Regions from separate parts of the Pseudoalteromonas sp. 31A1 genome, predicted to be linked through region 1. Evidence: predicted binding sites of a transcription regulator. Region 1 holds the regulator's gene; the other holds the start of a gene.
What was found. Region 1 encodes sigma-54, which starts transcription at its own class of promoters, with help from an activator protein. Its sites were predicted from a motif close to GTTGGCACGNNNNTNGNNT; they were not measured.

Region 1 (6,346 bases):
GCCACGTAGCCTAATATACCTAAGTACAACATCAAGCGTAACGTCAGGGCGAATGGTCACCGTATCGGTGTTCATTAGCGCGCCAGCAGAACGCTCTTGATACGAAAGTGCTTGTGTTGCACGTTCACGGTCTTGAATGTCCATCGCGCTAACAACGTCTTTATAAACGGTGTCTGGCAGACTACGTAATACTTCACCTAAGTCATCGTGGCCCATATCTTCGGTTGCGGCTGCAATGTGCTTAGGTTCCATTTGGGCAATAATGCCTAAACGAACATCTTCTGATAGTTCTTCAAGAACATCGCCTTGCACATCAGGATCAACCAACTGCCAAAGGAGTCGGCGAATTTTATGTGGTGATGATTCTAATAATAATGCGGTATCACAAGGAGCTGTTTTTGCGAGCATGCGCCTAACTTGAACAAATTGACCACTATTGAGTGACTTAGTCACCTGTTTTAGTTGCTGTAGTGGGTAATCTTGTTCAAAAGCTTCAGGCATTGGCGTCCTTTATAAATTTTTATATTACTTTATGGGGAGAGGTGAGTTAACTGGCGTCACTAACCGTATTTATTTTATATATCTGTTTTAGTTGGGGCATTAGTAATGCGAGCATTATTTTTATAACTGTTTATTCTTGTTCATTAAAACGTTGTGCTATTAATTCTCCAACAGCATGCAAAGCTTGCTCAGAATCAGGGCCTTTGCATACAACTTTTACTTCTTTGCCTTGGCTACTTTCAAGTAACATTAGTGCAAGTACGCTATCGCCTGCGGCTTCTTTGTCATCTTGGAATAATGTGATTGTAGCATCAAATTGTACTGCTAATTGCGCAAGCACAGTAGCTGCTCTGGCGTGTAAGCCTAATTTGTTTTTTATTAAAAAAGTGTCTTCACAATGCATAACTTACTCTACCTAAGCTGAACAGGTGATTATTCAGCTATATTATTTTTCTTGTTCGCGATGGCGAATTTTTACATTAGGATGTGTCATTGCAAAACTTTCACCGATAGTTTGCGCTAAATATACAGAGCGGTGTTGTCCGCCTGTACACCCAATGGCAATGGTTAAATAACTGCGGTTATTTCGCTCTAAGTGCGGTAACCACGTTTGTACAAATGTTTGAATTTGCCATGTGAATTTTTGCACTATGCTGTGATTGGCCAAATAATCTTTAACAGGTTGATCTAACCCATTTAAAGGTTTTAATTCAGGTTCCCAATGTGGATTGGGTAAAAAGCGTGCATCAAATACGTAATCTGCTTCTTTTGGTATACCGTATTTAAAACCAAACGATTCAAACGTGACAATCAGTTGCTTATCTTTTTTACCTAAAATCTTTTCACGAATAGATTCAGCAAGTTGATGAACGCTTAAATCAGTTGTATCTATCATAAAGTCGGCGCGGGTGATTAATACATCAAGTAATTCTTTTTCTTTTTTGATGGCTAAATCAAGAGGCAACGAGTCAATTGATAGTGGGTGTAATCTACGAGTTTCAGAAAAACGTTTGATCAATGTTTGATCGTCGCTATCTAAATAAAATAACGTAGGTTTTGCAAAGCCAGGCAAGTATTCAAGAATATCGTTAAATTCATCTTGTTGTTTAGGGATGTTACGCACATCAATGCTAACAGCAATTTTATCATAGCTATCAGACACACTGCGAACTAATGAAGGAAGCAAGTTAACTGGAATATTATCTACGCAATAATAACCTAAATCTTCTACAACGCGTAAAGCAACCGACTTTCCAGAACCAGAACGGCCGCTTATGATAATTAACTCCATTTAACACCCTTTATAAAACTATGATTGATTGACAATAACTTGGTAAAGCTCAGTATCTGATTTTGCACTGCGTAACTGTTTACAAAAATCTTTGTTGTTTAGTTTATCAGCAATGGTTGCTAGAGTCTTTAAGTGCTGCTGGTTATCGCCATCTGGTACGATGAGTGCGACGAAAATATCAACAGGGCGATTATCGATCGCATCAAAATTTATTGGAGTTTCGCTAACGAGTACTAAAGCCAAAGGCTCTTCTGCACCGCTCATTCTTCCATGAGGAATGGCAATGCCACGCCCTATACCTGTACTACCCAATTTTTCTCTGCTCATTAAAGCATTAAGAATATCTTGTTGCGGTAAATACGGAAGTTTGTCGTGAGCAAGTTCGCTAATGAACTCTAAAATTCTTTTTTTGCTATTAAAAAGGACCGCAGCTTTGCTGCAGTCCTGGCATATAAGTGAGCTTAATTTCATCATATTAGTGTCGAGCAAGCTTCTCTTTGTGTTTAATTACTTGTCGATCGAGCTTGTCGATCAACGAGTCAATGGCGGCATACATATCTTGATGTTCTGTAGAGGCAAATAGCTCAGCACCGCTTACGTGTATGGTGGCTTCTGCTTTTTGATTTAATTTTTCTACATCGAGAATGACATGAACATTATTAATATGATCAGAGTGTCTTTCTAGCTTCGCAAATTTGGTATTAATATAGTCTCTTAGTGAATCGGTTAATTCTACGTGACGACCAGTTAAGTTTAGTTGCATAAGCATTACCCTCTTTTTTTTGCGTCTTAAATCAAACTTTTACGCTGATTTGACGGTGGAATAGCCAGAGATTCGCGGTATTTTGCGATTGTACGTCTCGCTACTTTAATTCCTTGCTCAGCCAATATATCCGCTATTTTGCTATCACTCAATGGTTTTGCTGAGTTTTCTGCTGCGATTAATTTTCGGATAAGCGCACGGATTGCTGTAGATGAACATTCACCACCGTTTTCGGTGCTTACATGGCTTGAGAAAAAATATTTAAGCTCAAATATACCACGGGGTGTGTGCATATACTTTTGGGTTGTTACGCGCGAAATTGTTGATTCGTGCATTTCTACCATTTCAGCAACATCATTTAAAACCATTGGTTTCATGGCTTCAGGACCGTGTTCAAAAAAGCCTTGTTGTTGCTTAACAATACAATTTGTTACTTTTAATAGCGTGTCGTTTCTACTTTCTAAGCTTTTAATAAACCATTTAGCTTCTTGTAAATGCGAGCGAATAAACTGGCTGTCACCACTGGATTTTACAGTGCGAGACATTGCCGCGTATTGGCTATTAACACGAATTTTAGGCATGCTGTCTGGGTTTAACTCAACAACCCAGCGGCCTTTAATTTTTTTAACTGACACATCAGGAATAACATACTCAGATTCTTCTCTTACAATAGTATCTGCAGGTTTAGGGCTAAGAGTATGTATTAATGTCATTACTTCTTTAAGCTCTTCTTCTTTGAGCTTAGTTTTCTTCATTAATGTACGATAGTCACGAGCAGCTAATAAATCAATATGCTCGGTTAAAATCATTTTTGTTTCATTAATGTAAGGTGTTTCTTTATCAAACTGGTTAAGCTGAATACACAAACACTCTTGTAAACTACGTGCGGCAATACCAACAGGATCAAACAGTTGGATGCGTTTTAATACAGCTTCAATTTCATCAAGTTCGACTTCGTTATCATCTTCGTTTTCTTGATTAAAGCTTTCTAAAATCTCTTCGCAGCTTAGTGTTAAAATACCTGAATCATCGACGGCTTCTACAATAGCAATAGCAATAGCTTCGTCTGTAGGGCTAAATGGCGTTAGTTGTAACTGCCACATTAAATACTCATGGAGCGTTTCAGTAGAGGCGCCTTGGTATATTGATTCGTCTTCAGGCATCGGACCCGATGATGCTGCTGGGGCGGCACTCATGTACTCATCCCAACTAACATCCATAGCCATGTCGTCACTTAGCGTGTCTTTTGCAAGTGCTTCACCACTATCTTGTTCGTATTCGCTTGGAGCATCATCGGCAGATGCGCTAACAGTTATGTCATCTGTATCTGCTTTTTGCTCGTTTTTACCTGCAGCGTCTTCTGAATAGTCTGCTTCTTCAACCTCTAATAGCGGGTTGCTGTCGAGAGCTTCTTGTATTTCTTGCTGGAGATCCAATGTACTGAGTTGCAACAAACGAATAGCTTGTTGCAGCTGTGGAGTCATTGTAAGTTGCTGGCCCATGCGCAGCTGTAGTGATTGCCTCATGTATCTCTAACAATCCTTTTATGTTGTTATAATTAATACTAGCAGATGCTTAAAGACATGGCGTAAATGTTACAGCCTAAATTGCTCGCCTAAGTAAACATCGCGTACTGTTTTATCATTTAATACGTGTTCTGGAGTACCTGATGCAATCAGCTCCCCATGAGAAACAATGTAGGCTTTTTCACAAACATCAAGGGTTTCTCTTACGTTATGATCGGTAATTAATACACCAATCCCACGATTTTTAAGATGTTCTATTATTTTCTTTATGTCTAATACCGAAATCGGGTCAACACCTGCAAATGGTTCATCCAGTAATATAAATTTAGGATCTGCTGCCAGCGCACGTGCTATTTCAACACGACGACGTTCGCCACCCGACAATGCCATACCTTGGCTATCACGAATGTGTTGTATGCTAAATTCATCTAATAATTTATCGAGAGTGTCTTCTCTAGCTTGTTTATTTAACTCTTTGCGCGTTTCTAAAATGGCCATTAAGTTTTGATAAACAGTCAGCTTTCTGAATATTGAAGACTCTTGCGGTAAGTAGCCAATGCCTAATCTAGCACGACTATGCATAGGTAAAAGAGTAATATCGTTATCGTCTATCGATATTTTACCTTTGTCGCTAGGTACAAGTCCTACTATCATATAAAACGTGGTAGTTTTACCTGCGCCGTTAGGGCCAAGTAAGCCAACAATACTGCCAGCTTTGACTTCAAGGCCGACGTTTTTTACAACTTCACGGCCTTTATAGCTCTTTGCTAATAGCTCTGCTTTTAATGTGCTCATGGTTGACCTTTGTCGCTTTTTTTACTTTTTTTAGTCTCGATTGGTACTAAAATTGTGTGAACGCGGTCAGTTGAGTTTTCATCTTTTTCGGCACTGATTAGCTGCTGCTCTATATCGTAGGTAATGCTTTTAGCATTTATTTTTTGTCCCGCTTGCGATACTTGTGCATTACCAACAAGCGTTAAAAAACGCTTAGATACATCATAACGTACTTCGTCAGCACTGGCGCTCATAGTCGTGCCATCTGATTGCTTTTCTTCAAAGTGCGCAGGGCTACCTGTAGCAATTAATAATTGTTTATTATCGCCAAGTTCATCGCGTTTATGTACTTCTAAGCGGTCGGCTGTGATACGGCGGTTACCGTGAATAATTTCAACGTTTTTCTCAAAAATCCCGACATTAGCTTTTAATTGACCTTCTTGCTTATCGGCGCTTATTGAAATTTGATTTGCAGCCGGTTGCGTGTTTTGCTCTGCAGCACTACTATTAAACGCTAGTATAAGTGTAGGAATAATAAGTGATTTTAATATTTTATTGGTCATAATATATGGTTCGCGTATGGTTAATTAGTTTTATCACTTCGGTTTTTAAGTCGGCTTCTAGGCCTTTACCAGTGATTTTTAAATTGGGTCCAGTGATGATAACGGGTTGCTCCGAACGCATTGTTAATAGCTTTATATCTACCTGAATATTATCAGCATTGATTTTGTCTATCATGGCGTTATCGGTTAAGTTTTTGGCAACCACATTGCCTTCTAAAATTAATTGTTTGTCTTCGTATAATGTTGCTTCGTCTGCATTTATTTGCCACGTTTGCTTTTCGTTATATAAAGTAAAAATAGGTTTTTCAAAAAACGTAAAACCTAATTGTTGATATAGCTCCATTTTAGCCGCAGTGACTTTGTGGCTAATTTTACCTTGTTCGTCATAGGCTGTTTGTTTGAGTTCTATGGCTATGTAATCAGGCTTGGCAATAACTTCAGGCTCAGTCTGAGGCACAATATTTGTTTGTGTAAAATAAGGGTACCAAAGCCAAACCATACAGCTAATGAATAAAACGCTTAATATTATGCGCGCTGCATTCATGAACTAGTGCCTTGTGTAGTCAATGCTTTACCATTTTCAAGCATGAGCAAGTCGGTAAGCTCTCTTACTGCACCAAAGCCGCCAGGCATTTGCGTTACATAGTGTGATAAACGTTTAATAAGTGGATGGGCATCATTTACTGCAACAGCAAAGCCGACTAATTCCATAACGGGCATGTCAGGACCATCATCACCGATATAAGCAATTTGTTCATCGCTAAGGTTGAGTTTGTCTTTTAATTCTTGATAGGCAATGAGCTTATTTTCTTGGCCTTGATAAATATGCTGTACGGTTAAGCTGCTCATACGTTGTTGCACTATTTGTGAATGACGACCAGTAATTACAGCCACTTCAAAGCCACTGTTTATAAGCGCTTTAATGCCA
Region 2 (6,346 bases), on a different contig from region 1:
CTTTCTGCGTTAAACCCTGCACGGGTTAGTGCTTTTTCGAGTACAAATCGAATAGAAGCATCATCATCTACAAGCCAAACTGTTTTCATGCAAACTCCAAACATTAATCTGCAAAGGGCAGATAGATATTAAATTCAGTATGTCCAGGCCAGCTATCACATTCTATATAGCCATCATGTTGATCAATCAGTGTTTGCGCTATTGAAAGGCCCAACCCAGAGCCACCTTCTTTATTGGTGATCATAGGGTAGAACAGTGTTTCGCGTACACTGGGATCAATACCTGGTCCGTTATCAGATATTTGGATCAACAAGGCTTTTTTAGGTGCTTTACCCGGGCGACGATGCTGATGATTTATGCGGGTTTTTATTGTTATTTCACCGCCATCTACAAGCGCCTGTTGGGCATTTCGAACAATGTTTAATACCACTTGCTGAATTTTGCCTTGATCAATGTATACATCAGGAATACTCGGGTCGTAATCTTTAACTAAGCTAATGTTAGAACAATTATCTAACGTACTTAGCCTTGCAACTGATTCAAGTGATTGATGTATATTGCCATACGATTTTTGAGGAAGTTGATTGGGCCCCAAAAGCCTATCTACTAGCTCGCGTAATCGGTCGGCTTGCTCAATGATGAGCTCAGCACATTGATCTCTTTCTTGTTGATCAACCTCATACTGCAATAACTGCGCCGCTCCGCGAATTCCACCTAAAGGATTTTTAATTTCGTGAGCTAACCCTCTAATTAGGTTTCGGGCAGCTTGATATTGATGCATTTGATTAGACGCTTGGTCGTGCTTAATTTCGTCATCGGTTTGGCGCCACTCAAATAAAATATAAAGCGAGCCATTAAACTTAATTTGTCGTGTACTTACGGCTACTTTTGCATGGCGAGAATCGCTAAAAACCACGTCAGCTCTATGCTGCTGGCAATCTACGCCTTCAACTAGTGAGTATTGTTCTATACGCTGTAAATCGATTGAATGGTAGTTAAAAAGGCTATCAAACGGTTGATCTAATAGGCGCTTATTACCAAGGCCAAGCAGCTCGCTGGTACTGGTATTGGCATATACAACGGTGAAGTTTTTATCAAGTAACATGATAGCGGTTGTTTGATTTTGCCAAATGGCATCGAGTAGCTCAGGGCTAAAGTTTTTATTATTAATCATAGCTGCACCATTTTAGTGCGTGGATGTTTGCAAGCAAGTTATATGGTTAAATACACTGCTGCACGTTTAGTAATGCCCCAATTTAGTTACCTAGGTTTAGCCCTTTTCGGTGCATAAAAAATATGCAGGGTTCGCTTGTAGCAATAACTTGGTTTTTACTATTAAAAAGCTTTAATTGTAGTGTGTGCTGACCACGTTCTACATCTCTAATTGCAAAGGTTGAGCTGTCACTGGCTGGGCCGTGTGCTTTACCATCAATAAAAAGTTGTATAGTAAAACCAGTTTCAAAGCGTGGTTTTATTCGGCTAGTTACATAAACAGTGCCGGTATTTTCACGAATAGTCTGGTTATGATCAGGTGAGGAAATAGCAATACTAAAGGCCGCTTGTTGAGGCTGAGGTTGCTCGTCAAAAATGTCAGTATTTGTTGCAGGCATATTAAGATCTTGGCTGGTGAGCTTTACCTCTTGGGCCCCTTTATGAGGGGTGTCTGAGAACACTAATACGCCATTTTTATCTTTCCAAGCGTATATTTTTGTTTCACCGGCATAACCATAATTACTTAATCCTAAAGTAATTAATAGTAATAAAATCTTGTTATTCACTCTGCAGCCCTGCATTTTTATCGGTAACTTAACTTTAGTGGAGATTGACTAATTTTACCATTAAAAAAGCCCGCAAAGCGGGCTTGAGAACACACATATTTTTTACAGCTTAATTAACAGCTGTAGTACATTTCAAACTCAACTGGGTGAGTTGTCATGTTAAGCTTTTCAACTTCTTGAGACTTAAGTGAGATGTAAGCATCGATTAAGTCATCAGTGAATACGCCACCTTGAGTTAAGAATTCACGGTCTGCGCTAAGTGCAGATAGTGCTTCGTCAAGTGATGCTGCAACAGTTGGAATTTCTGCTGCTTCTTCAGCTGGTAAGTCGTATAAATCTTTATCCATAGCATCGCCAGGATGGATCTTGTTTTTGATACCATCAAGGCCAGCCATAAGCATTGCTGAGAAAGCAAGGTATGGGTTAGCAGTTGGATCCGGGAAGCGTACTTCAATACGACGACCTTTTTCAGATGGAACCACTGGGATACGGATTGATGCAGAACGGTTACGTGCAGAGTATGCAAGCATAACTGGTGCTTCAAAACCTGGTACTAAACGTTTGTACGAGTTAGTAGACGCATTTGCGAAAGCGTTAATTGCTTTAGCATGCTTGATGATGCCGCCAATGTAGTAAAGCGCATCTTCAGAAAGGCCGCCGTACTTATCGCCAGCAAAAAGGTTAACACCGTCTTTAGCTAAAGACTGGTGACAATGCATACCAGAACCGTTATCACCAACAACTGGCTTAGGCATAAACGTTGCTGTTTTACCGTATAAGTGAGCCATGTTATGGATAACATATTTCATTTCTTGAATTTCATCCGCTTTTAATACCATTGTATTAAAGCGAGTAGCGATTTCGTTTTGACCTGCTGTTGCTACTTCGTGGTGATGTGCTTCTACTACTTGACCCATTTCTTCTAGAACTAGACACGTAGCTGAACGCCAATCTTGGAAGTCATCAACTGGAGCAACAGGGAAGTAACCGCCTTTAACACCTGGACGGTGACCAGTGTTGCCATCTGCATATTCTTTATCTGAGTTCCAAGCAGCTTGCTTAGAATCAATTTTGTACATAGAACCAGACATATCTGATTTGTATTTAACATCGTCAAATACGAAAAATTCTGGCTCAGGGCCAAATAAAACAGTGTCTGCAATGCCTGTAGAACGCATGTAATCTTCAGCACGCTTAGCAACAGAACGCGGGTCGCGCTCATAGCCTTGTAGTGTAGAAGGCTCTACTACGTCACAACGTAAAATTAATGTCGCTTCTTCAGTGAAAGGGTCTAGTTTGATTGACTCAGGAACTGGCATTAATACCATGTCTGATTCGTTTATGCCTTTCCAGCCTGCAATTGAAGAACCGTCGAACATTTTACCGTCTTCGAAAAAATCTTCATCAACTTGGTGATGAGGAATCGATACATGTTGCTCTTTACCCTTAGTGTCAGTAAAGCGTAAATCAATGAACTTGACGTCATTTTCTTTAATAAAATCTAAAACCGATTGTGACATGTGTCCTCCAACTATTGGGTTTTGTTATTGCTGCATAATTGCTTTGGTATTTACTAAGCTGATTTTGTGCCATTATTGTAACTGGCTGTTTATAAATTAAAAAAATATCATTGCATCAAAATGGAATATATAAACGCACCATATTGGTGCGTAAATATTCCATTTCGGTGCAAAATTTACAGAGCGTAATTTGTTGTTAATTTAATCAGCTGAAATTAGCATAACCTAAATGTAAAAGAGTAACAAAAAGATCGGAAAAATAGCCAAAAAGACTGTTTTTCAAAAAAATATTGAAATTTAATTCATATAATTGTCATATATAAAACAGATACTTAGTAAAAGTATTGAGAAAGTTTTAAAATATGTATTGGATAAACTTTCATCCATGTCATTAATGAGGGATAATATGCGCCCTTTTAAATCCTATGCTGGGACATCTCGCGAAAGCGTGGATGAGTGCGTAGATCTTGCAGGATCATTGAGAATTTAATTTCTCTGAGTAAATATATGAGCATCGAAAAGTTAAGAAATATAGCGATTATCGCGCACGTTGACCACGGTAAAACAACTCTGGTTGACAAACTACTTGAGCAATCAGGTACATTAGAAACACGCGGCGGTAACGAAGAGCGCGTGATGGACTCAAACGACATTGAGAAAGAACGTGGTATTACCATTTTGGCTAAAAACACAGCCATCTCTTGGAACGACTACCATATCAATATCGTAGATACTCCGGGACACGCCGATTTCGGTGGTGAAGTTGAACGCGTACTTTCGATGGCTGACTCAGTATTATTACTTGTTGATGCTCAAGAAGGTCCAATGCCACAAACGCGTTTCGTTACGCAAAAGGCATTCGCGCAAGGCTTAAAGCCAATCGTAGTTATCAATAAAATTGATAAGCCAGGTTCACGTCCTGATTGGGTTATGGATCAAATCTTTGATTTATTCGACAACCTTGGCGCAACTGACGAACAGTTAGACTTTAAAGTAATCTACGCTTCAGCTATCAACGGCTGGGCAACACTAGATTTAGACGAGCCATCAGACAACATGGAACCTATGTTCAAGATGATCGTTGACGAAGTATCACCACCGGATGCAGATCCTGAAGGTGACTTCCAAATGCAAATTTCTCAACTAGATTACAACTCTTATGTTGGTGTAGTTGGTATTGGTCGTATTAAACGTGGTTCTGTTGCTCCTAACCAACAAGTTACTATTATCAGTGCTGATGGCACTACACGTAATGGTAAAATTGGCGCAGTACAAAGCTACCTAGGTCTTGAACGTATCGAAACTGATAGAGCTTACGCTGGTAACATCGTAACTGTAACAGGTATTGGTGAGCTTAAGATTTCTGATACAGTTTGTTTCCCAGGAAACGTTGAAGCATTACCACCATTAAGTGTTGATGAGCCAACTGTAACAATGACATTCTCTGTAAATAACTCACCTTTCTGTGGTAAAGAAGGTAAGTTTGTAACGTCACGTAATATCCGTGAACGTTTAGACAAAGAATTAGTACACAACGTAGCACTTCGCGTTGAAGATACTGGTAGCCCAGATAGCTTCCGTGTTTCTGGTCGTGGTGAATTACACCTAGGTATCTTAATCGAGAACATGCGTCGTGAAGGTTACGAGCTTTCAGTTTCTCGTCCAGAAGTTATCTTACGTACTGTAGATGGCGTTCTAGAAGAACCGTTTGAAACAGTTACTATTGACTGTCAAGACGAGCATCAGGGTTCTGTTATGGAACAAGTTGGCCTACGTAAAGGTGAACTTACTAACATGACTCCAGATGGCAAAGGCCGTATGCGTTTAGATTTCATGATCCCTAGCCGTGGTTTAATTGGTTTCCAAACTGATTTCATGACGCTTACTTCGGGTTCTGGTCTTATGTACCATACGTTCGATCATTACGGTCCTCACAAAGGTGGCGACATCGGTGTTCGTAAGAACGGCGTAATGATTGCAAACGCAACGGGTAAAGCACTTACTAACGCATTATTCAACTTACAAGAACGCGGCCGTTTATTCATCGGTCACGGTGTTGAAGTATACGAAGGTATGGTTATCGGTATTCATAACCGTGATAACGACCTTACAGTTAACGCCCTTAAAGGCAAGCAGTTAACTAACGTACGTGCATCTGGTACTGATGAAGCGCAAACGCTTTCTCCACACCTTAACTACTCACTTGAGCAAGCGCTTGAGTTCATCGATGATGACGAGCTAGTTGAAGTAACTCCACTAAACATTCGTATTCGTAAGCGTTACCTTACAGAAAACGAACGTAAACGTGCAGGTCGTGGACCAAAAGCATAATCTATTAATTTAGAATTATGATTTTAAAAGCCGCTGTATTGCAAAATACAGCGGCTTTTTTGTGTTTGGAAAGTCAATCCAAATGTCAACGTTAAGAGTTCTACTACTGGGTGATCAATCACTAAGGCTATAGGATTGGTAAATTTATAATATTAAAATTAATTTTTAGATATAGATGATAATATTGCTAGTAAAAGTAGGATACTTCAAAGTTAGAAAATTATATTCAGTTTGCTATGAGAGAGCGCGCGAATGGAAACGATTGAGGAAAAAGTTACTAGATTCAGAACATATAATAGGACTATGATTGCAGCTGCTTTTTCAAAACCAAATCGCCGGCATCAAGGTATTCCAGCTAAGCTATTATTATGCTCAGTCTTTGATTCTCTCTCGATTGCTGCTTTTCCGAATGAAAATAAAGTAGGTCATCGATATCGAAAAACGATATCAGAGCATTCTGGTTGGGAACATAATAATAGAGTTAGCTTATTACAGCTCTGTAGTGTTTTAGAAAGCCACCCTCAATTACCAAGTTCATTCTTGACCCTTAATTCTTGGGCTAAATCAGAGAAAAAGAAACGGTTTTCTAATTCAAATAGCCTGCTATCAATTAACAAAGGGCTAGAGTTAGATCCAACTTTTGAGGAACTTTTAGATAAATGGCCGAAGCAAAAAAATAAGCACCCAGAAACACTCGATAGATTATCTCCAGAGAGG

Region 2: a site for sigma-54 is predicted at 3,354-3,372, ahead of glnA (glutamate--ammonia ligase). Genes of this name have one in related genera too.

What each region holds. Positions count from the first base shown of each region.
Region 1 is NZ_WTKY01000003.1:331,413-337,758, reverse strand. Features, by position in the region: gene mgtE (magnesium transporter) at 1-501, opposite strand, end outside; gene GQR52_RS05430 (HPr family phosphocarrier protein) at 632-904, opposite strand; gene rapZ (RNase adapter RapZ) at 947-1,792, opposite strand; gene ptsN (PTS IIA-like nitrogen regulatory protein PtsN) at 1,811-2,263, opposite strand; gene hpf (ribosome hibernation promoting factor) at 2,268-2,555, opposite strand; gene GQR52_RS05410 (RNA polymerase factor sigma-54) at 2,582-4,081, opposite strand; gene lptB (LPS export ABC transporter ATP-binding protein) at 4,151-4,876, opposite strand; gene lptA (lipopolysaccharide transport periplasmic protein LptA) at 4,873-5,418, opposite strand; gene lptC (LPS export ABC transporter periplasmic protein LptC) at 5,408-5,962, opposite strand; gene kdsC (3-deoxy-manno-octulosonate-8-phosphatase KdsC) at 5,959-6,346, opposite strand, start outside.
Region 2 is NZ_WTKY01000008.1:113,230-119,575, reverse strand. Features, by position in the region: gene ntrC (nitrogen regulation protein NR(I)) at 1-89, opposite strand, end outside; gene glnL (nitrogen regulation protein NR(II)) at 104-1,174, opposite strand; gene GQR52_RS10050 (DUF4124 domain-containing protein) at 1,257-1,778, opposite strand; gene glnA (glutamate--ammonia ligase) at 1,892-3,298, opposite strand; gene typA (translational GTPase TypA) at 3,806-5,629, shown strand; gene GQR52_RS10035 (hypothetical protein) at 5,882-6,346, shown strand, end outside.